4 regions of the Kosakonia oryzae genome follow, and region 1 is predicted to be linked to each of the others. Evidence: predicted binding sites of a transcription regulator. Region 1 holds the regulator's gene; each other region holds the start of a gene.

The links. The regulator PurR, encoded in region 1, represses purine synthesis genes. The targets are predictions, from matches to a motif close to CANGCAAACGTTTGCNTG.
Region 2: a site for PurR is predicted at 3,310-3,327, ahead of cvpA (colicin V production protein). Genes of this name have one in related genera too.
Region 3: a site for PurR is predicted at 2,220-2,237, ahead of purT (formate-dependent phosphoribosylglycinamide formyltransferase). Genes of this name have one in related genera too.
Region 4: a site for PurR is predicted at 3,994-4,011, ahead of purM (phosphoribosylformylglycinamidine cyclo-ligase). Genes of this name have one in related genera too.

What each region holds. Positions count from the first base shown of each region.
Region 1 is NZ_CP014007.2:3,018,491-3,024,227, reverse strand. It holds gene cfa (cyclopropane fatty acyl phospholipid synthase) at 1-972, opposite strand, end outside; gene punC (purine nucleoside transporter PunC) at 1,270-2,469, opposite strand; gene punR (DNA-binding transcriptional activator PunR) at 2,580-3,491, shown strand; gene purR (HTH-type transcriptional repressor PurR) at 3,510-4,535, opposite strand; gene cydH (cytochrome bd-I oxidase subunit CydH) at 4,835-4,924, shown strand; gene AWR26_RS14340 (MFS transporter) at 5,089-5,737, shown strand, end outside.
Region 2 is NZ_CP014007.2:1,657,646-1,663,382, reverse strand. It holds gene argT (lysine/arginine/ornithine ABC transporter substrate-binding protein ArgT) at 1-267, opposite strand, end outside; gene AWR26_RS08025 (UbiX family flavin prenyltransferase) at 540-1,121, opposite strand; gene purF (amidophosphoribosyltransferase) at 1,215-2,732, opposite strand; gene cvpA (colicin V production protein) at 2,766-3,254, opposite strand; gene dedD (cell division protein DedD) at 3,486-4,196, opposite strand; gene folC (bifunctional tetrahydrofolate synthase/dihydrofolate synthase) at 4,186-5,454, opposite strand; gene accD (acetyl-CoA carboxylase, carboxyltransferase subunit beta) at 5,525-5,737, opposite strand, start outside.
Region 3 is NZ_CP014007.2:2,188,198-2,193,934, forward strand. It holds gene edd (phosphogluconate dehydratase) at 1-252, shown strand, start outside; gene kdgA (bifunctional 4-hydroxy-2-oxoglutarate aldolase/2-dehydro-3-deoxy-phosphogluconate aldolase) at 290-931, shown strand; gene purT (formate-dependent phosphoribosylglycinamide formyltransferase) at 1,003-2,181, opposite strand; gene AWR26_RS10505 (YebG family protein) at 2,314-2,652, shown strand; gene yebF (protein YebF) at 2,716-3,066, shown strand; gene AWR26_RS10515 (tellurite resistance TerB family protein) at 3,157-3,813, shown strand; gene ptrB (oligopeptidase B) at 3,897-5,737, shown strand, end outside.
Region 4 is NZ_CP014007.2:1,440,510-1,446,246, forward strand. It holds gene ppk1 (polyphosphate kinase 1) at 1-1,930, opposite strand, end outside; gene purN (phosphoribosylglycinamide formyltransferase) at 2,257-2,898, opposite strand; gene purM (phosphoribosylformylglycinamidine cyclo-ligase) at 2,895-3,932, opposite strand; gene upp (uracil phosphoribosyltransferase) at 4,168-4,794, shown strand; gene uraA (uracil permease) at 4,904-5,737, shown strand, end outside.

The sequences.
Region 1 (5,737 bases):
CCAGGCCATCAGCGTGCGATCGTAATCAGCGCCGAAGTTGTGCCAGTCTTCCATCACGAAATGTGATTCGCTGGCATTAGCAATCTGGCGTACGGAAGGCAGGCAACCGTTCGGGAAGATATAGCGGTTGATCCAGGGATCAACATTGAGATCGGTGCGTTTTGAACCGATAGTGTGCAGCAGGAAAATGCCGTCCGGTTTAAGGTTGCGATCCACCACGCTGAAATAGGTCGCGTAATTTTTCGGCCCCACATGTTCAAACATCCCGACGGAGACAATGCGGTCAAACTGCTCATTCAGATCGCGATAATCCTGCAGGCGAATATCGACATCCAGCCCTTCACAACGCTGTTGCGCCATTTTTTGCTGTTCCGCCGAGATCGTTACGCCGACCACGCTGACGCCGTAATTCTGCGCCATAAATTGTGCCAGCCCGCCCCAGCCGCAGCCGATATCCAGCACGCGCATACCGGGTTTCAGCTTCAGTTTTTCACCGATAAGCTTCAATTTCGCCCGTTGTGCGTCGTCGAGATTTTCTGCGTCTTTCCAGTAGGCGCAAGAGTATTGCATCTGCGGATCCAGCATGCGGGTAAATAGATCATTACCAAGGTCGTAATGCTCTTTACCGACAATCCAGGCCCGTTTTTTACTTTGCAGATTAAATAATCTTGCTCCGGCAATGCGGAGTGTGTCTTTGAAATTGTGCGGAAGCTGTTTTTCCAGTCCGGCGCGCAGTACTTTGGTGAAGAAGATATCCAGACGATCGCATTCCCACCAACCGTCCATATAACTTTCGCCTAGCCCGAGCGAACCTTCCTGTAAAACACGTTTAAAAAAATCCGGGTTTTTCACCTGGATATCTGAAGCGGCGGGACCGTTGACGCGGATACCTGCGCGGCTCAGTAACTCGTTTGCTATACGGAACCAATTATCATCCCGTACGCCAACTTCTTCTATACACGATGAACTCATAACTTCTCCATCACTCGCAGTGATCTGAACCTTCAAACAGCGTAGTCGCTTTTTCGGGCTTGTGAGAAATCTCACGGTTTTCACCGTGAGGCTGATATCCGACGTAGAACAGAGGAAGGGAGATGACCCTTGCCGAAAGGCCGTCCCTGGAATGACGGGCACAATCCGGTGCCCGTTACTACATAATATTTATCGTATTTATTAAAAACCGAAAATCAGTATAGGCCTCAATATCTGGTGATTCAACTTAAAGCTGTTAGCAAGCTAATCACTTCCTTGTTGATAGTCGTTAACAAATCACCCGTGCGAAGAGGAGGAGACAGCCTCATCTTTTACCGTTTCGGTATTACGCTGATGTTGCTGGCGATAGCCAAACGCCGCCAGCAGCACCATCACCACCATCACGCTGGTGGTGGTAAACAGTGGCGTGGCAATTAGCCCTGAAACCACCAGGCTTGCCAGGAAACACAACCCAAGTTGCAACGTATTTTGCAGCGCGGCTGCGCGGCCAGTTGCCTGGGGAAACGGGCGTAACGCCTGTGCCACCACAACAGGATAGATGGCGCCGTTGGCCATTGCCATAAAACAGAACGGGATCAGCAGTGCGGTCAGTGATGCCTGCGGCAGCAAACCCACGATCCAGGTGGCAATCACGCTTAGCCCAAAGGCGCTCAGCAGCCACGGAAGCAGGCGCGAACCCTGCCATTTTTGCAATGCGGCGCGGCAACCATAGCCGCCAATCAGGAAGGCAACGGTCTGCGGTACGTAGCTCAGACCAATGACTGACGGACCATAACCCATCTCGTGCAAAATAAACGGCGAACCGGTCAGCCAGGCAAAAAAACTGGCCGAGCAGGCGGCGTAGATAATGACATTGCCGCAATACGCTTTATTGCGCAGCAGATCGAAAAAGGTCAGCGGTTGTTCATGCAGCGCAGCAGTCTGCGCGGGCGTTTTCAACCGCCAGGCGGGCACCATCAGCACAAGGGTTATTGCCAGCAGCGTGGCAAAAATCGCCTGCCAGGAGAAGTGCTCCAGCATCCAGGCTCCCAGCAGAGGGGCAAGTGCAGGCGTCAGGCCCACCAGCGGCATAATGGTTGCGAAGATACGATTAACGCGGTGTGCCGGATAGTGGTCAGTGACCAGCGCCTGCCAACTGACGGTAGCGGCACAAACGCCGATCGCCTGTACGAAACGCAGCGCCAGTAACAGGCTGGCGTCCCGTACCCACAATGTTCCCAGGCAGCCAAGCGCGAAAATGGCCAGCCCGCTCAACAGAATGGGTCTGCGACCATAGCGATCCGACAATGGCCCCCACACCAGTTGTGCGACAGCAAAGCCAGCCAGAAACAAACTGAGCGTGGCGCTGACGATGGCCGGAGAGGTTTGCAAATCTTGTTGTATCGCGCTGAACGCGGGCAGGTACATGTCGGTGGCTAAAAAGCCGAGCACGCTTAATCCCGCGAGCCAGACTAAAAATCCTTTGCCAGGTTGCATTTGAGTTCTCACCTTGTTGCTTCTTCAGGGCTGTCGAGTGTAAGGAGTGCTTTTCCGCTTGTGAAACGCTAATATTTGCGCAGTGATTTCAAAATTTTTGCAGGCAGATTATGTGGTCAGAATATTCACTGGAAGTGGTTGATGCTGTTGCACGCAACGGAAGTTTCAGCGGTGCCGCTCAGGAGTTGCACCGTGTGCCTTCAGCAGTGAGCTATACCGTGCGCCAACTGGAAGAGTGGCTGGCGGTTCCGTTATTTGAACGCCGTCATCGCGATGTGGAGTTAACACCTGCCGGAAGCTGGTTTTTAAAAGAGGGGCGATCTGTTATCAAAAAAATGCAGATCACCCGCCAGCAGTGCCAACAGATCGCTAACGGCTGGCGCGGTCAACTGGCGATTGCCGTGGATAACATTGTGAAACCGGCGCGAACACGGCAATTGATCGTCGATTTCTACCGACATTTTAACGACGTCGAATTACAGGTTTACCAGGAGGTGTTTAACGGTGTCTGGGATGCGCTGGCAGATGGCCGCGTTGAGGTGGCGATTGGCGCGACTCAGGCGATCCCGGTCGGTGGACGGTATGCGTTTCGTGATATGGGCATGCTGAGCTGGAAATGCGTGGTCTCCAGCCGCCATCCGCTAGCATCAATGCCCGGCCCGCTAAGCGATGAAACGTTGCGCAACTGGCCCTCGTTGATCCAGGAAGATACGTCGCGCTCGTTGCCTAAACGTATTACCTGGCTGCTGGATAACCAGAAGCGGGTCATCGTGCCGGACTGGTCCTCTTCAGAAGCCTGTCTTTCTGCCGGGCTGTGTGTGGGGATGGTGCCCGCGCATTTCGCCCGTCCCCGGCTGGACAGCGGCGACTGGGTGGCGCTGGAACTGGAGAATCCGTTTCCGGATGCGGCCTGCTGCCTGACATGGCAACAAAATGACGCATCACCGGCGTTGAGCTGGCTGCTGGAGTATCTGGGGGACAGTGAGACGCTGAACAGCGAATGGTTGCGGGAGCCACAGTAGCGGCCCCCGCAGGGGTGATTAACGGCGGTAGTCGCGGAATGGGCCATCTGCCACTGAACGACGTTCGATCAGACGCGGATGAACTTCGATGGACTGCGACTCTTCGCGTTTGTTGACAATACGATCGAGCAACATGGTAAAGGCCGTTTCACCCAGCGAATCTTTCGGCTGATGGATGGTGGTCAGCGCGGGCGTAAAGTAGCGGGAATTGCGCACATTGTCATAGCCGATCAGCGAAATATCCTGGGGAACGCGCAGCCCCATCTCATCCGCCGCGCAGAGCGCGCCCATCGCCATAATATCGCCGCCGCAGAACACGGCAGTGGGGCGGTGTGACTGGTTGAGGATCTGCTGCATCGCCCGGTAACCTGATTCCGGTTCAAAGTCGCCCTGTACGATCCAGTTTTCCGGTACGGTGATGATCGCTTCTTCCATCGCCTTCATAAAACCGGCGAGGCGGCCTGCGCCGGTGTTGCGCTCCAGCGGGCCAGGGATGACGCCGATATCGCGATGCCCGCGCTCAATCAGATAGCGGCCGGCCATATAGCCGCCTTCAAAAGCGTTATCAATGACCGAGTCGGTAAAATCGGCTTTCGCCTCGCCCCAGTCCATCACGACCATCGGAATATTACGGTACTCTTCCAGCATGCTCAGCAGCGGCTCCGGGTATTCGGAGCACATCACCAGCAGGCCATCGACGCGTTTTTGCGCCATCATCGACAGGTAGGCGCGCTGTTTCTCAAGGCTGTTCCAGGCGTTGCCGAGGATCAAGGTGTAGCCTTTCTGGAAGCATTTTTTCTCTACGGCTTCGATGATCTCGGCAAAATAGGCGGCTTCGCTGCTGGTGGCCAGCAAACCGATCGATTTAGTGTGATTGACCTTCAGGCTACGCGCCACGGCGCTGGGGGAGTAATGTAACTCTTTGATCGCTGCCCATACGGCGTTGCGAGTCTCTTCAGCGACGAAGCGCGTTTTGTTAATTACATGAGATACGGTTGTAGTGGAAACGTTTGCTCGTTTCGCGACGTCTTTAATCGTTGCCATCAGAAATCACTCCAGACCATATCATAAGCTCCTGATAATACTTAAGGTAAACGTTTGCCTTCCATCACCCTGAACCCCAGCAAAGTGAGTGCGGTACGCCGGGAAAAAGACACTAAACGTCAGGAGGGGAGTCAATGGCCGGTACGCTAATAAATTTAGCGTCGAATTTTGTCTTATCTTGAGCAAAAGGGGAAGCGCTAAAACATATCTCCCCCGAATTCCTGCAAGATTTTTATGATTATTTGTGCAAAAATGCGCAAACCCACTATTTGTGGGGAAATGAAAATGGAGAAAAATTGATGAGCACCGATCTGAAGTATTCTTTGGTCACTACCGTCATTGTTCTGAGCCTGATTGTTTTCGGTGGGCTGACCGCCGCGCTGCATTGATCTGGCACGAGGGAGAGCCTTCTCCCTCGGCTTTCCCCGCCATTGTTATCACTTCTGCAATAATCTTTTGTCATTCTGCTAACTTCTGTTTTTTGTGATTGCTGTCATACTTTTGACTTCTGCGACAGTGTCCCCAACCGACACGGCTTTTTCGGAGTCAAACGATGAAAATTAATTTCCCTCTGCTTGCCCTGGCGATTGGCGCCTTTGGGATAGGTACAACGGAGTTCTCCCCGATGGGGTTGCTGCCCGTTATTGCCCGTGGCGTCGATGTTTCCATTCCGGCGGCGGGAATGCTGATTAGCGCTTATGCGATTGGCGTGATGGTGGGAGCGCCACTGATGACGCTGCTGCTGTCGCACCGAGGCAGACGTAATGCGCTGATTTTTCTGATGGCGATCTTTACGCTGGGTAATGTGCTGTCGGCAATCGCGCCGGACTACACCACTTTAATGTTGGCGCGCATCGTCACCAGCCTCAACCACGGTGCTTTCTTTGGTCTGGGTTCGGTTGTTGCCGCAAGCGTGGTAGCAAAAGAGAAACAAGCCAGCGCCGTCGCGACCATGTTTATGGGGCTGACTATCGCCAATATTGGCGGTGTGCCTGCTGCAACCTGGCTGGGTGAAACCATCGGCTGGCGCATGTCGTTTATGGCGACCGCCGTGCTGGGCCTGGTTGCTATGCTGAGCCTCTACTTCTCGCTGCCTGGCGGCGGAACGGGCGAACGTCCGGATGTACGCAAAGAGTTGTCCGTGCTGGTTCGTCCACAGGTGCTGTCGGCACTGCTGACGACGGTGCTCGGTGCAGGCGCGA
Region 2 (5,737 bases), 1.4 Mb from region 1:
GATGGCGTCGATTTTCTTCGCTTTCAGCGACGGGATCAGCGAATCAAAATCGCTGCCGACCCAGGTGCATTTCACATGAATGCGTTTGCACATTTCATTGCCGAGATCGATATCAAAACCCACGAAGTCCCCTTTCGCATCTTTCGATGAGAACGGCGCATAGGTTGCATCAGTACCGATGCGCACCGTGTGGGGAAGCGCTGCATAAACGCTGGCTGTCGCTGACAGGCCCAACAGTAAAGACAGAGCGAGAACCGTCTTCTTCATACATTACCCTCAAGTGTTCTGTTTTTATTCTGTATTACGTTGTGTTGTGTGTTGCTGGCAGTTACCTTGCACGTCTTATGCCAGTTTCCCGCAGCCGGAAAAAGACCGCGTTAAATTTGTTAATAAAACGTTGCAAACTTACTTAATGATGAAAGATAGCAGGTCTATTGAACGAACCGGAGTGTTAGCACGGGGAAAAGAGGATTAAATGTTGAGGATATGATCGCGCTTGCAGAATTGCCCCAAAAAAGCGCACGCCGGGTAGCAGTGCACTATTTTGCGGCATCGCTCCCTTGCCAGCGGGTAAACAGATCTTCCGGCAACTCAATGTCAAACTGATCAAGAACGCGATTAACGGTCTGATCAATTACCGCATCCAGGCTTTGCGGGCGGTGATAAAACGCCGGTACCGGCGGCATAATTACCGCGCCCAGTTCCGCCGCCTGAGTCATCAAGCGCAAATGCCCAAGGTGCAGCGGCGTTTCACGCACGCACAGCACCAGCGGCCTGCGTTCTTTCAGCACCACATCTGCCGCGCGCGTCAGCAGGCTGTCGGTGTAGCTGTGCACAATGCCGGAGAGGGTTTTGATCGAGCAAGGAAGAATCACCATGCCTGCGGTTTTAAACGAACCGGACGAAATGCTGGCAGCAATATCACGCGCATCGTGCACCACATTCGCCAGCGCCTGTACATCGCGCAGAGAAAAATCAGTTTCCAGCGCCAGCGTCTGGCGGGCCGCCTGACTCATCACCAGATGGGTTTCAACCTCTGCCACGTCGCGCAGCACCTGCAACAGGCGAATGCCGTAGATTGCGCCGCTGGCACCAGAGATCCCCACAATGAGTCGTTTCATGATTGTTGCCCCTTTTTTATCGGACGAACTTTGCCTGATTATAGAGGGCGTTGCAACAGATTGCGCCCCTCACGATGGAGGGGCGCGGCAGGATTAACCTTCGTTATGCATCTCTAAGCTTTCCACTTCGTTCTGGCGCTGTACCGCTTTGGCATCGTCATTACGCAGGGAGTCGAGATAATCAAGGTACTGCTGATCTACATCTTTGGTGACATACACGCCGTTGAACACCGAGCATTCAAACTGCTGGATATCCGGGTTTTCAGAGCGTACAGCCTCGATAAGATCGTTGAGATCCTGGAAAATCAGGCCGTCAGCACCGATGATCTGGCGGATTTCATCCACTTCGCGCCCGTGAGCGATCAGCTCATTGGCCGTCGGCATATCGATACCGTAAACGTTCGGGAAGCGAATTTCCGGTGCCGCGGAAACGAGGTACACTTTTTTCGCCCCGGCTTCGCGAGCCATCTCGATAATCTGCTCGGAAGTGGTGCCGCGCACGATGGAGTCATCCACCAGCAGCACGTTTTTATCGCGGAACTCAGCGCGGTTCGCGTTCAGCTTACGACGTACAGATTTACGGCGCAGTTGCTGGCCCGGCATGATAAAGGTACGGCCGACATAGCGGTTTTTTACAAAACCCTGGCGGTACGGTTTACCAAGGATACGCGCAATTTCCAGCGCGATATCGCAGGAGGTTTCCGGGATAGGAATGACCACGTCGATATCCAGATCTTCCCACTCGCGCGCGATTTTCTCGCCAAGCTTAGTGCCCATATTGACGCGGGCGCTGTAGACGGAAATTTTGTCGATGAAGGAGTCCGGACGCGCGAAATAAACGTATTCGAACAGGCACGGGTTGCTGACCGGGTTATCCGCACATTGACGGCTGAACAACTGGCCTTTTTCGGTGATATACACCGCTTCGCCCGGCGCGACATCACGCAGGAACTCGAAGCCCAGCGTATCCAGCGCCACGCTTTCAGACGCCACCATATATTCAGTGCGGCCATCGCCGATTTCACGTTTGCCCAGCACCAGCGGGCGAATGCCATTCGGATCGCGGAAAGCCACCATACCGTGACCGATAATCATCGCCACGCAGGCATAAGCACCGCGGATCTGGCGGTTAGTACCGGCAATGGCGGCAAAAATGTTGTCAGCTTCCAGCGGGTAGTGGCGGAAGTTATCCAGCTCGCTGGCAAACACATTGAGCAGGATTTCAGAATCAGAAGTGGTGTTAATGTGGCGGCGCTTCTCTTCGAACAGCTTTTTACGCAGCTCATGCGCATTGGTCAGATTGCCGTTGTGCGCCAGCGTGATGCCGTAGGGGGAGTTAACGTAAAACGGCTGCGCTTCAGAGGCGCTGGAACTACCCGCAGTAGGATAACGTACGTGGCCAATCCCCATATTGCCTTGCAGGCGCTGCATATGGCGGGCCTCGAATACATCATTCACCAGACCGTTCGCCTTACGCAGACGGAAACAGTTGTTTTCGTCGATGGTGATGATGCCTGCGGCATCCTGCCCACGGTGCTGAAGCACCGACAACGCGTCATAAATCGACTGGTTTACCGGCATAAAACCGGCGATACCGACAATACCGCACATACGTCTTTTCCTCGTTAAGCCACATCTCAGGGCCTATGCCCTGGGCAAGAAACTCGACGAACTTTGCAGATAGTCAAAGAACCATCTGATGATGAAGCTGAATTGCGGGATAAGCTGCGACTTCTGCCAGTCTTCACTTTTCGACAGCCCGGTAAAGGTATCGAGAAAGAACAGAATGGCGGCGACGATCAGTACGCCGCGTAGCGCGCCAAAACAGATCCCCAGTACTCTGTCTGTACCCGACAAGCCAGTCTTCTCGACCAGCGCACCGATCACATAGTTAACGATAGCACCGACAATCAGCGTCGCGATGAACAGTACTGCGATGGCTATCCCATTGCGCACCAGTTCGTCTTCAAAGCCCGTGAACCAGACAGACAGGTAAGTGTAGTAATGACTGGCGACAAAGAAAGCACAGCCCCATGTCACCAGCGATAACGCTTCACGAACAAAGCCGCGGATCAGGCTTACCAGACAAGAAAAACCAATCACCGCAATGATGGCGTAATCAATCCAGACCATATGTGTCCCACGATTTTACGCCCTGTCGTCCAGTTCGGGGCGCATTCTAACAGAAAAAGAAAACGTTTGCGTAGGGATTTCCTTCCCGCGCGGAAATAAAAATGGCGCTGAAAAAATATTCAACGCCACGGTTCCGGTTGCCTGTTGTCAGGGCTTTATTTACCCCTCATCCCTGCCCTCCTTGCCGTACAGAGAGGGATGAGAAGTGGCGCCGTTTTTTCTCTTCAGCCTTTAGTTCGGCGTGTAACCCATCACCACGCCGCTCAGCCCGGAGAGCTGTTTCAACTCCTCCAGTGAACCTTTTAGCTTATCCCGTGACGCATCCGGCCCCACCAGAATACGGGTGATTTTACCCTGAACCGGCGTCGTCGGCGACGTGTAAACGCGATAACCTGCGCCACGTAATTTACCAACGATTTCATTCACTTTATCCGCATTCTTCAGCGCGCCAAGCTGCACTACATACGCTTTACCGGTCGGCACCGTTTTGTCGTCCTGAGTTTTCGCTGGCGGCGCTGATGTTTCATTTGCCACCGCCAGTTGCTCGCTGGCTTTATCACGCGTTGCAGGCGGCGCGGTTTGTTGCTGTGCCTGCGGTTTTGGCTGTGGTTTAGGTTTCGGTTGTTCAACCGGCGTGCTGGTGACTTCCGGTTGCGGAGTGGCGTTCGCCGCCAGCCTTGAAGCATCCAGCGATGGTGCTTCTGCATCGCCAGCGCGCACCTCTTCCGCCGCGCCTTCCGGCGGTTGCGCCGGAAGTGCCTGCGTCGCAGCCGGCATCATGTCCGGCTCATCGCGATCGCCAGGTTTCGGCACCAGCGGAATCGCGGCAAACTCATCCTGATAATGTTTTTTCTGCCCGTCGAGCAGCCCGGGAAGAATAATCACCCCGAGCGCAACCAGCACAATGGTCCCCATCAAACGGTTCTGAAACTTACTTGCCACCGGTTCTCCCCGCCTCCATCGCTTCCATGACATGTGCCACCGTGTGGAACGATCCACACACCAGAACAGTATCACAGGCATTAGCATCGGCCATCGCGGCCTGCCAGGCCTGCGCAACATCCGGCCACGCGCGGCCAGAATTGAGATGCTCCAGCAGTTGTTCTGCCGTTGCGCCGCGCGGCCCTTCCAGTGGGGCACAATACCAGCTATCGACCACCGGCTCCAGACAGGCAAGCGTCCCGGCGATGTCTTTGTCATGCAACATGCCAATCACCGCCAGTACACGCCCGTTTTTCGGCAACGCAGCAAGGCGGCTGGCAAGGTAGCTGGCAGCGTGAGGATTGTGGGCAACATCGAGGATCAGGCGCGGCGACTCGCTGACAATCTGGAAACGTCCCGGCAAAATTGCTGTTGCAATACCGTCGCGGATCGCCTGCTCGCTGACCGTAAGCTTACTGGCACGCAGCGCAGCCAGTGCGGTTGCCGCATTTGGCTGCGGTACCTGTGGCAGCGGCAGATCGGTCAGCTCGCCCTGGGCATCACGAAAATGCCAGCCCTGCGCGTTGACGTCATAATTCCAGTCAACGCCCCGGCGCAGCAGCAGCGCGCCCTTCTCCTGCGCTACATCGGCAATAGACTGCGGCATATCCGGTTCGCCGACCACAGCCGGTTTACCACTGCGGAAGACGCCCGCTTTTTCGCGGCCAATGCTTTCACGATCCGGGCCGAGCCAGTCGGTATGATCCAGCGCAATGCTGGTGACCACAGCGACATCCGCATCCACCATATTGGTGGCATCCAGGCGACCGCCCAGCCCCACTTCAAGGATCACCACATCGAGCTGCGCCTGCTTAAACAACCACAGCGCCGACAAAGTGCCATATTCAAAATAGCTCAGTGAGATCTCGCCGCGAACGGCTTCAATCTCCGCAAAAGAGCGGGTATGTTCGCTTTCAACCAGCTCTCCGCCCTGGATGCGCACGCGTTCGGTATAGCGCACCAGATGCGGTGAACTGTAGACGCCAACCCGATAGCCCGCCGCCAGCAGAATCGACTCCAGCGTACGGCAAGTAGTGCCTTTACCATTGGTTCCGGCGACGGTAAAGACAAACGGTGCAGGGCGGAGCACATCAAGGCGCGCCGCCACCTGGCTTACGCGCTCAAGCCCCAGATCGATGGTTTTACTGTGCAGGTTTTCCAGATAAGAAAGCCACGCGGCCAGGGGCGACGTGGCTTGCGGAATGCGTTTAGTTTCCATGATGCCCGTTGATAATTTACGGTTTGAAAAGCAAAAGGGCAGCGCCTGGTGGCCCTGCCCTTCGGTATTATCAGGCTTCGCCTTCCTGACCGGCCGGTGACGGAGCCACCGAGCCAACATGCGATTCATCCGGATCCGGCGCAGGCAGATTCATCAGCTTCGCCAGGATACGCGCCAGCTTCAGACGCAGTTCCGGACGGCGGATAATCATATCAATCGCGCCTTTTTCGATCAGGAACTCACTGCGCTGGAAGCCCGGCGGCAGTTTCTCACGCACGGTCTG
Region 3 (5,737 bases), 830 kb from region 1:
TCGGCGATCCACGTTACACCAGAAGCATACGATGGCGGATTGCTGGCGAAAGTACGTGATGGCGATATTATCCGGGTTAACGGGCAGACAGGCGAGTTAACGCTGTTGGTTGATGACGAAGAACTTGCCGCACGTCAGCCGCATATTCCTGACCTGAGCGCGATGCGCGTGGGCACAGGCCGCGAATTGTTCGGCGCGCTGCGGGAGAAACTCTCAGGTGCGGAGCAGGGCGCAACCTGTATCACTTTTTAAGACGATAAGATTTAGTTCTGGCGAGAGAAAAACTCTGATGAAAAACTGGAAAACGAGTGCAGAAGCAATTCTGAAAACAGGTCCGGTAGTGCCGGTGATTGTAGTGAACAAACTGGAACACGCTGTGCCGATGGCAAAAGCGCTGGTTGCTGGCGGTGTTCGCGTACTGGAAGTCACCCTGCGTACCGCTTGTGCGATGGATGCTATCCGCGCTATCGCAAAAGAAGTGCCCGACGCAATTATCGGTGCCGGTACGGTACTGAACCCGCAGCAGCTGGCGGAAGTGACCGCTGCTGGCGCGCAGTTCGCTATCAGCCCGGGCCTGACCGAGCCGCTGCTGAAAGCCGCAACCGAAGGTACTATCCCGCTGATCCCGGGCATCAGCACCGTTTCTGAGTTGATGCTGGGCATGGACTACGGTCTGAAAGAGTTCAAATTCTTCCCGGCGGAAGCAAATGGCGGTACTAAAGCGTTGCAGGCGATTGCAGGTCCGTTCTCTCAGGTCCGTTTCTGCCCGACTGGCGGGATCTCCCCGGCTAACTACCGTGATTACCTGGCGCTGAAAAGCGTGCTGTGCATCGGCGGTTCCTGGCTGGTTCCGGCCGATGCGCTGGAAGCGGGTGATTACGATCGCATCACCAAACTGGCGCGTGAAGCGGTTGAAGGCGCGAAACAGTAATCTCGCGGGCGGGTGTTTACCCGCCTTGTGCAGAAAAGCCCGGTAGGCGATGAGCGCCCCCGGGCTTTTTTTTAGCCCTTAACCTGAACTGCGGCCGCGGCGGCAACCGCGCGCTCTACGGCCTTTTCGACACTTTCAGCCACGGCCAGCGCTACGCCCATGCGGCGCGAACCGTCGATTTCAGGTTTACCAAAAAGACGCAGTTGTACACCGGCGGCGAGCGCATTTTGCACGTTATCGAAGGTCACATTCTGGCTGCGCAGACGCGGCAGGATCACGGCCGAAGCTGCCGGGCCGTACTGGCGAATGTCGCCAATCGGTAAACCGAGGAAAGCACGGACATGCAGTGCGAACTCCGAGAGATCCTGGGAAATCAGCGTCACCATCCCGGTATCATGCGGGCGAGGAGAAACCTCGCTGAAGATCACTTCATCGCCGCAAACGAACAGCTCAACGCCGAACAGCCCATAGCCGCCCAGCGCCAGCACGACTTTGCTGGCAATTGCCTGCGCGCGTTCCAGCGCCAGCGGCGACATCTGCTGAGGCTGCCAGGATTCGCGATAATCACCGTCTTCCTGGCGGTGGCCGACCGGTGCGCAAAAATGGACGCCATCAACGGCGCTGATGGTCAGAAGCGTGATTTCAAAATCAAAGTTAACCACGCCTTCGACAATCACCCGTCCGGCACCCGCACGGCCACCCTGTTGGGCGTATTCCCAGGCTTTTGTCAGTTGCTCTGCGCTTTTAATAAAGCTCTGACCTTTACCGGAGGAGCTCATCACCGGTTTTACGATACAGGGCAAACCTATTTCGGCGACGGCATCGCGAAAAGCCGCTTCACTGTCGGCAAAGCGGTAGCTGGATGTTGGTAACTGCAACTCTTCCGCCGCCAGGCGACGAATGCCTTCACGGTTCATGGTCAATTTTGTGGCACGGGCGCAGGGCACCACATGCTGGCCCTGCGCTTCCAGTTCCAGCAGTGTATCGGTGGCGATCGCTTCGATTTCTGGCACGATAAAATGCGGTTTTTCTTGTGCGACCAGCGCCTTTAGCGCCTCACCATCAAGCATATTGATCACATGCGAACGGTGCGCCACATGCATTGCTGGCGCATCGGCATAGCGATCTACCGCGATAACTTCAATGCCCAGTCGTTGACATTCAATGGCCACTTCCTTACCCAGTTCGCCAGAGCCGAGTAACATCACGCGAGTTGCTGCCGGGCGCAGCGCAGTACCTAAAAGAGTCATAGCATCTTACCGTTGGGGAAAAAACTGGGCGCAGTATAAACGAAAACGTTTGCGTCTGTCTTTTATCCCTTGCGATGCTTTTTTCATCGCGCTAATATACTGTATAAATACACAGTTGAATGAGGCTGCATCATGGCGGTAGAAGTTAAATACGTAGTCATTCGTGAAGGTGAGGAAAAAATGTCTTTTGCCAGCAAAAAGGAAGCTGATGCTTACGATAAAATGCTCGATCTGGCGGAAGTGCTGGGCGACTGGTTAGGTACCGGCCCGGTAGCGCTGGAAGATGAGATGCGCGATCAAATGGCGCTGTGGCTTGCTGAACAGAAAGACGCGCTGAGCGGTATTCTGAAATCCGGCAAATTGCCAGGTGCTGAAGCGGAAGAGCCTGCCGCAGCGTCTGCTTCTGCTGATGCTGAACCGACAGACGCAGTGGATATTAAAAGCGCGCAGAAGCGTGCGAAAGTGGCCTGATCTTGCACTGCCAGCAATTTGTACCATGCTTTTGACTGGACAAGTAAGTACCTGGAGATAAGCATGAAAATAGCAGGAGTTTTTACAGGTCTGCTTTTGCTGGCAGGCAGTACCATGGCGCACGCTGCAACGGATAAAGCGGTAAAGTTTCCTTCTTGTGAAGGTCTTGATGCCGATGGGATCGCGGCCAGCGTTAAGCGTGACTATCTGCAAAATCGCATTGTGCGCTGGGCAGACGATCAGAAAAAACTGGGGCAGGCCGATCCGGTCGCCTGGGTGAATCCGAAAGAGATCGTTGGTAAGGGTGATAAATGGACAGTACCGCTCACGGTTCGCGGTAAAAATATGGATATTCACTACCGTGTGGCCGTTGATTGCAAAGCGGGCGCGGCAGAGTACCAGCCGCAACCGTAACGCGATACTTTTCTCATCTTTTGCCGCTATAGACACTTCCTGACATCCCCCTCGCATACTCTGGGCAACCACACATAGATAAGCGAGGGCATTATGAGCTGGTTGAATCAAATACAGTCGTTGCTGGGTTCGAAAGATAATACGGATCCCTCAACTTCGGGCGGTCAGGGGTTACATAACCTGCTGGCGCCGGGCGCATTAGGTGGCCTTGCCGGGCTGCTCGTTGCCAGTAAATCCTCACGCAAATTGCTTGCTAAATACGGTACCAGCGCACTGTTGGTTGGCGGCGGCGCGGTCGCCGGTACGGTGCTGTGGAATAAATACAAAGACCGTATCCGCAACGCGCATCAGGGAGAGCCACAGTACGGGCAGCAGCAATCTCCGCTGGATGTGCGCACGGAGCGCCTGATCCTGGCTCTGGTTTTTGCCGCGAAGAGCGATGGTCATATCGACGACAAAGAACGAGCCGCTATCGAGCAGCAGCTTCGTGAAGCCGGGGTGGAAGAACAGGGGCGGCGGTTGGTTGCGCAGGCAATCGAACAACCGCTGGATCCCGCGCGTCTGGCGCAGGGTGTACAGAATGAAGAAGAGGCGCTGGAACTCTGGTATCTCAGCTGTGCCGTTATCGATATCGATCACTTTATGGAACGCAGCTATCTGAATGCATTGGGAGATGCGTTACAGATCCCGCAGGCCGTTCGTGAGGAGATAGAAGCGGATATAAAGCAGCAAAAACTTACCGCTTGATTCTGATTACAGTGTGGTTTCGCTTGCATCACGCGCGGGTTTTGCCAACCTTATAAGTGTGTTAAACAAAAAAGAACAATACTATGTCGCCGAAAGCAAAACAGATCCCACACGCTATCACCACGCATGGCGATACGCGCGTTGATAACTATTACTGGCTGCGGGACGATACCCGCTCGCAGCCAGAGGTGCTTGACTATCTGCGTCAGGAAAATGACTACGGCCGCAAAATGATGGCGTCGCAGCAGGCGCTACAGGATGACGTGCTGCAGGAGATCATCTCACGCATACCGCAACGTGAGGTTTCCGCGCCCTATGTCAGAAATGGTTATCGCTATCGGCACATTTACGAACCGGGTAATGAATATGCAATCTACCAGCGTCAGTCGGTGCTGAGCGCAGAGTGGGATGAGTGGACGGTGCTGCTGGATGCCAACCAGCGCGCATCACACAGCGAATTCTATACGCTCGGCGGCCTGGAAGTCTCGCCAGACAACGCCATTATGGCGATAGCCGAAGACTTTTTATCGCGCCGCCAGTATGGTTTGCGTTTTCGTAACCTTGAAACCGGCAACTGGTACCCGGAAGTGCTGGATAACGTTTCACCGGATTTTGTCTGGGTTAATGACTCCGAAACGCTCTACTATGTGCGCAAGCATGCAACCACGCTGTTGCCGTATCAGGTGTGGCGCCACACTGTCGGAGAATCAGCGCAGCAGGATGAGCTGGTGTACGAAGAGCAGGATGAGACCTTCTATGTCGGTTTAGGCAAAACGACCTCGCAGCACTACATTACAATCCACCTTTCCAGCGCTACCACCAGCGAAGTGCTGCTTCTCGACGCAGAGCTACCCGATGCGCAGCCGCTCTGTTTTTTGCCAAGACGCAAAGAGCATGAGTACAGCCTCGACCATTTCCAGCACACTTTCTACCTGCGTTCTAACCGCGAAGGCAAAAACTTTGGCCTGTATCGTACCAAAGTGCGCGATGAAAGGCGCTGGGAAGTGCTGATCCCGGCGCGCGAACAGGTCATGCTGGAAGGGTTTACGCTTTTCAGCGACTGGCTGGTGGTTGAGGAGCGGCAGCGCGGTTTAACCAGCCTGCGGCAGATCAACCGTAAGACGCGGGAAGTGGTGGGCATTGCGTTTGACGATCCGGCCTATGTCACCTGGCTGGCGTATAATCCGGAACCGGAAACCTCGCGTTTACGCTACGGCTACTCGTCGATGACCACGCCGGACACACTTTTTGAACTGGATATGGATACCGGCGAGCGGCGCGTGCTGAAGCAAGTTGAGGTCGCGGGTTTCGATGCCAGCCACTATCGCAGTGAACACCTGTGGATCCACGCCAGAGATGGCGTAGAAGTACCGGTCTCGCTGGTTTACAACCACACCTTATTCCGCAAAGGTGAAAATCCGCTGCTGGTCTACGGGTATGGATCCTACGGCGCCAGTATGGATGCAGACTTTAGCAGTAGCCGTTTGAGCCTGCTTGATCGGGGTTTTGTGTTTGCCATTGCCCACGTACGCGGCGGCGGTGAGCTGGGGCAATCGTGGTATGAAGAGGGAAAATTCCTCAACAAGAAAAATACCTTCAATGATTTTATCGATGTCACCGATTCGCTACTGGCGCAGGGATATGGTTCGCCGCTCTTCTGCTACGGCATGGGGGGAAGCGCTGGTGGTATGCTGATAGGCGCAGTCATCAATCAGCGTCCCTCGCTATTTCATGGCGTGATTGCCCAGGTGCCCTTTGTTGATGTCGTGACCACCATGCTGGATGAATCTATTCCGCTGACCACCGGTGAGTTTGAAGAGTGGGGGAATCCGCAGGATGAAACCTACTATCACTACATCAAGGGATACAGCCCTTATGATAACGTCGGAGCCCACGATTACCCGCACATGCTGGTAACGACCGG
Region 4 (5,737 bases), 1.6 Mb from region 1:
TGAACAGAATGTCAATGATATCCAGAACGCGCTGTTTAAGCCGGGGATCGAGCAGCGGTGCCGCCACTTCGATACGGTAATCGATATTACGGGTCATCCAGTCAGCGGAAGAGAGCCAGACTCGCTTATCGCCGCCGTTCTCAAAAATATAGATGCGATCGTGCTCAAGATAGCGGTCAACGATGCTAATCACGCGAATATTTTCGCTGATGCCTTCAAGCTCCGGGATCAACGAACACATCCCGCGCACCAGCAGATTCACCGGCACGCCGGAACTGGAGGCGGTATAGAGGCGATCCACCAACCCTTTGTCCACCAGGTTGTTCAGCTTCAGCGTAATGCCAGAAGGCTGTCCATTCTGCGCGTTGGCGATCTCGGCATCGATCATGTCATACAGCAGGCGGCGCGAGTTTTGCGGCGACACCAGCAGGTAATCGAAATTCACCGGGCGATACGGGTTCTCAATAAAGTTAAACACCCGGCGCACTTCATTGGTAATGCGTGCATCGGCCGTAATCAGCGAGTAGTCGGTATACAGCCGCGCAGTTTTCTCGTTAAAGTTCCCGGTACCAATATGTGCGTAGCGCACCACTTCTTCACCTTCCATGCGAGAGATGAGGAACAGTTTGGCGTGAATTTTTAAACCCGGAGCCGAGAAGATCACCTGTACGCCCGCTTCCGTCAGCCGTTTCGCCCAATGGATGTTGGCTTCTTCATCGAAACGCGCCTGCAGCTCCACCACCACGGTTACTTTTTTGCCGTTGTGCGCCGCATGAATCATCGAATCAATAATGCGTGAGTCTTTCGCCACGCGATAAATATTGATTTTAATCGCCAGCACGCTCGGGTCGAATGACGCCTGGCGCAGCAGCTCCAGCACGTGTTCGAAGGTGTGGTAGGGGTAATAGAGCAGCACATCGCGTTCGCGAACGGCATCGAAACCGTTGCGGAATTTGTCAAACCAGAGGTGACGCAGGCGCGGCATCGGTTTGTTGACGAGGTTGGCTTTGCCGACATTCGGGAAGCCAATAAAGTCTTTAAAGTTGTGGTAACGCCCGCCGGGAATAATGGAATCATAACGGGAAATGGTCAGCTTCTCGCGCAGCATTTCTACCATTGCATCGGGCATATCGCGCTGGTAAACAAAGCGCACCGGTTCGGCAGTCAAACGCTGTTTCAGGCTCGACGACATCAGCTCCATCAGGCTCGATTCCATCTCATGCACCAAATCGTATTCGGCATCACGGGTCATCTTCATCGAGTAGGCATTCAGCGAATCGTAATCGAAGAAGCCTTTAAAGATGTCATCGAGGCAGTAGCGCAGAATGTTGTCCAGCAGGATCATCGGCTTGCGGCGACGTGGTGTTTCCGGCGGCAGATTCACGAAACGCGGTACTTTGTCCGACGGGATCTCCAGCAGGGCGTAACGGATATTGTCGCCGCGAATGATCTCGACCGCCAGGTAGGTGTAATCATCTTTTAAGAAGCGCACCAGGTTGGTTTCGCGGTTTATCAACGTCGGCGTAATGTGCTGACGCAGATACTGCTTGAAGTAGCTGCGCAGCCAGCTTTGCTGGTTTTGTGACAGTTGCCGTTCGTTGATCAGGAAGATTTGGTTGCGTGCCATCTCCAGCAGCAGGTCGTTGTAGAGGCTGTCGAACTCCTGATCGGCCTTCAGCACGCGGGACTGAATTTTGCCCAGCAGATGACGTGAGTTGGTGGCGGTGCCTTGCTCTTCGCTGATGATCAACCGGCGTTTCAGCTCGGCAAAACGCACTTTATAAAATTCATCGAGGTTATTGGAATAGATTCCCAAAAAACGCATGCGCTCGATTAGCGGGTTACTTTTGTCTGCCGCTTCCTGGAGAACACGTTCGTTGAAGCACAACCAGCTTAGTTCTTTTTCGAGATATAACTTTTCCTGACCCATTCCTGTTTACACTCCGGTTCTTACTCGGGACACAGCCAAGGCCTTTTCGTTCTTACGGTGTCCGCGACTTACAGGTGAACGTTGCTGGCGTCCCTTCGTATGACACAACTTATTATGGCGAGCTTTGCTCACAGAAGTCCAACTGTGCCAAAAAAGTATGACAGTTATCTATTTTCTTGCGTGATGTGATGAAGATATGGCGAGGATAAGAATACATTCGGCGCTTTTGACGCCGGATGGCGGCTTCGCCTTATCCGGCCAATAATCGACCCGGGAAAAGAGTGTAGGCCGGACAAGCATCGCGCCATCCGGCAAGAAAAACAGGCTTACTCGTCAGCCGCATAACCCTCGGGCGGTAAACAAACACCATCCAACCACGCGCTGTTGTCTTTCATGGTCAGGCGACCATCGACGAACCAGCTTACCACTAGCGGATAAATCGCGTGTTCCTGCGCTTGTACGCGGTCAGTGATCTCCTCTTCCGTGTCGCCGTCAAATACCGGGACTTTGGCCTGCAAAATGACCGGGCCGCCATCCAGCTCTTCCGTCACAAAATGCACACTGGTGCCATGTACTTCATCGCCATTTTCCAGCACCTGGCGGTGCGTGTTCAGACCTGGATATTTCGGCAACAGGGAAGGGTGAATATTCAGCAGACGTCCGGCGTAATGGGCAACAAAAGCCGGGCTAAGGATGCGCATGTAACCTGCCAGCACCACCACATCCGGCGCGTAGGCGTCAATTTCATGCATCAGTTCACGATCGAAGGCATCGCGGCTGGCAAACTGCGAGGCAAGAAGGGCATGCGCAGGAATTGCGGCTTCCCGCGCACGTTCAAGGCCGAACGCGTCGGCCTTGTTACTGAATACTGCCCGCAGGGTGCCGTTGATTTTCTTCTGTTTGCAGGCATCGATAATCGCCTGCAAATTGCTTCCGTTACCGGAAATCAGCACCACAATGTTTTTCATTCAATGACCACACGCTCACTGGAATCGGATGCTTTGATAATACCGATTTTCCACGCGTTTTCACCTTTGGCATTGAGCAGGGCGATGGCTTTATCCGCTTCCGTAGCAGGCAGTGCGATAACCATACCGACGCCACAGTTGAAGGTGCGGTACATTTCATGACGGCTTACGTTACCGGCGCTTTGCAGCCAGTTGAAGACCGCCGGCCACTGCCAGGAGGATTCGTCGATAACGGCCTGGGTGTTATCCGGCAGTACGCGCGGGATATTTTCCCAGAAACCGCCGCCCGTCAGGTGAGCGATAGCGTGTACATCAACGTTTTCAATCAGTTCCAGCACCGATTTCACGTAAATACGCGTCGGTTCCAGCAGGTGATCGGCCAGCGGTTTGCCTTCCAGTTGGGTGGTCAGCGGATCGCAGCCGCTCACTTCGATCACTTTACGCACCAGCGAGTAACCGTTGGAGTGCGGACCACTGGAAGCCAGCGCCACCAGCACATCGCCGTCGGCCACTTTGGAGCCGTCAATAATTTCTGCTTTCTCTACCACGCCCACGCAGAAACCGGCCACGTCGTAATCTTCACCGTGGTACATGCCCGGCATCTCTGCGGTTTCGCCGCCAACCAGCGCACAGCCGGATTGCAGACAACCTTCGGCGATGCCGTTGATCACGCTGGCGGCGGTATCCACGTCCAGCTTGCCGGTGGCGTAATAGTCGAGGAAGAACAGCGGCTCAGCACCCTGTACCACCAGGTCGTTCACACACATGGCGACCAGGTCGATACCGATGGTGTCATGACGTTTCAGATCCATTGCCAGACGCAGCTTGGTGCCAACGCCATCAGTGCCGGAAACCAGTACCGGTTCACGATATTTTTGCGGCAGAGCGCACAGCGCGCCGAAGCCGCCCAGACCGCCCATCACTTCCGGACGGCGGGTCTTCTTCACCACGCCTTTGATTCGGTCAACCAGAGCATTGCCTGCATCAATATCAACACCGGCATCTTTATAGCTGAGAGAGGTTTTATCGGTCACTGCTTCAGTCCCCACGCGTTTTCTTGCGGTAGAAATAAAATTCGGCGCAATTCTAGCAGCCCAGGCAAACGTTTGCGAGCCTATTATTGCCGGGCGTACCTTATAAGTTCCGATATACTATTTTCCAGCCTGATTGATCGCGATCAAGCGGCTACCTGTAGCACAACGGAAAAAAAGCGGTATAATCCGGCGATTTTTTTTGTGGCTGCCACCTGTCAGGGGAAAGGAGAAGAGTATGAAGGTCGTGGAAGTTAAACACCCACTCGTCAAACACAAGCTTGGGTTGATGCGTGAAAACGATATCAGTACCAAACGCTTTCGTGAACTCGCCTCAGAAGTGGGCAGCCTGCTGACGTATGAAGCGACGGCTGACCTCGAAACCGAAAAAGTGACCATCGAAGGCTGGAACGGCCCGGTGGAGGTTGAGCAGATCAAAGGTAAAAAAATTACCGTGGTGCCGATTCTGCGCGCCGGTCTGGGCATGATGGAAGGCGTGCTGGAGCATGTGCCGAGCGCGCGCATCAGCGTGGTCGGTATCTACCGTAATGAAGAAACGCTGGAGCCGGTACCGTACTTCCAGAAACTGGTATCCAACATCGATGAGCGTATGGCGCTGGTGGTTGATCCGATGCTGGCGACCGGCGGTTCAATGATCGCCACTATCGACCTGCTGAAAAACGCGGGCTGTCACAGCATTAAGGTGCTGGTGCTGGTTGCCGCGCCGGAAGGTCTGGCGGCGCTGGAGAAAGCGCACCCGGACGTCGAACTGTATACCGCGTCGATCGACAAAGGCCTCAACGAGCACGGCTACATTATTCCGGGCCTCGGCGATGCCGGTGACAAAATCTTTGGTACGAAGTAACGCATGACAAATCGAAAGCCGACTTTGATAGTCGGCTTTTTTTTGGATTCATAAACTGCCCGCCGCAAAGGACGGGGAGATAAACAACAACACTCAGAGGAAAAACATTATGACGCGCCGTGCTATCGGGGTGAGTGAAAGACCGCCGCTTTTGCAGACGATCCCGCTTAGTTTGCAGCACCTGTTCGCCATGTTTGGCGCGACCGTGCTGGTGCCAATCCTGTTCCACATTAACCCGGCCACTGTGCTGCTGTTCAATGGTATCGGGACGCTGCTTTATCTCTTCATTTGTAAGGGGAAAATTCCGGCTTACCTCGGTTCCAGCTTTGCGTTTATCTCGCCGGTACTGCTGCTGTTGCCGCTCGGTTATGAAGTGGCGCTGGGCGGTTTCATTATGTGCGGCGTGTTGTTCTGCATCGTCTCCTTTATTGTTAAGAAAGCCGGTACCGGCTGGCTGGATGTGATGTTCCCGCCTGCGGCAATGGGCGCTATCGTGGCGGTTATCGGCCTGGAGCTGGCCGGCGTGGCGGCGAATATGGCGGGTCTGCTGCCGGCTGAAGGCCAGAGCGCGGATAGCAAAACGGTGATCATTTCGATTGTCACGCTGGGCGTAACGGTATTTGGTTCGGTGCTGTTCCGTGGCTTTATGGCGATTATCCCGATTCTTATCGGCGTGCTGGCGGGCTATGCGCTCTCCTTCGTCATGGGCGTTGTCGATACCACGCCGATCGCGCAGGCGCACTGGTTTGCGCTACCGACGTTCTATACTCCGCGTTTCGAGTGGTTTGCCATTTTCACCATTCTGCCTGCGGCGCTGGTGGTGATTGCCGAGCATGTGGGTCACCTGGTGGTGACGGCGAATATCATCAAAAAAGATCTGATCCGCGATCCCGGCCTGCATCGTTCGATGTTTGCTAACGGTTTCTCGACGATCATTTCCGGC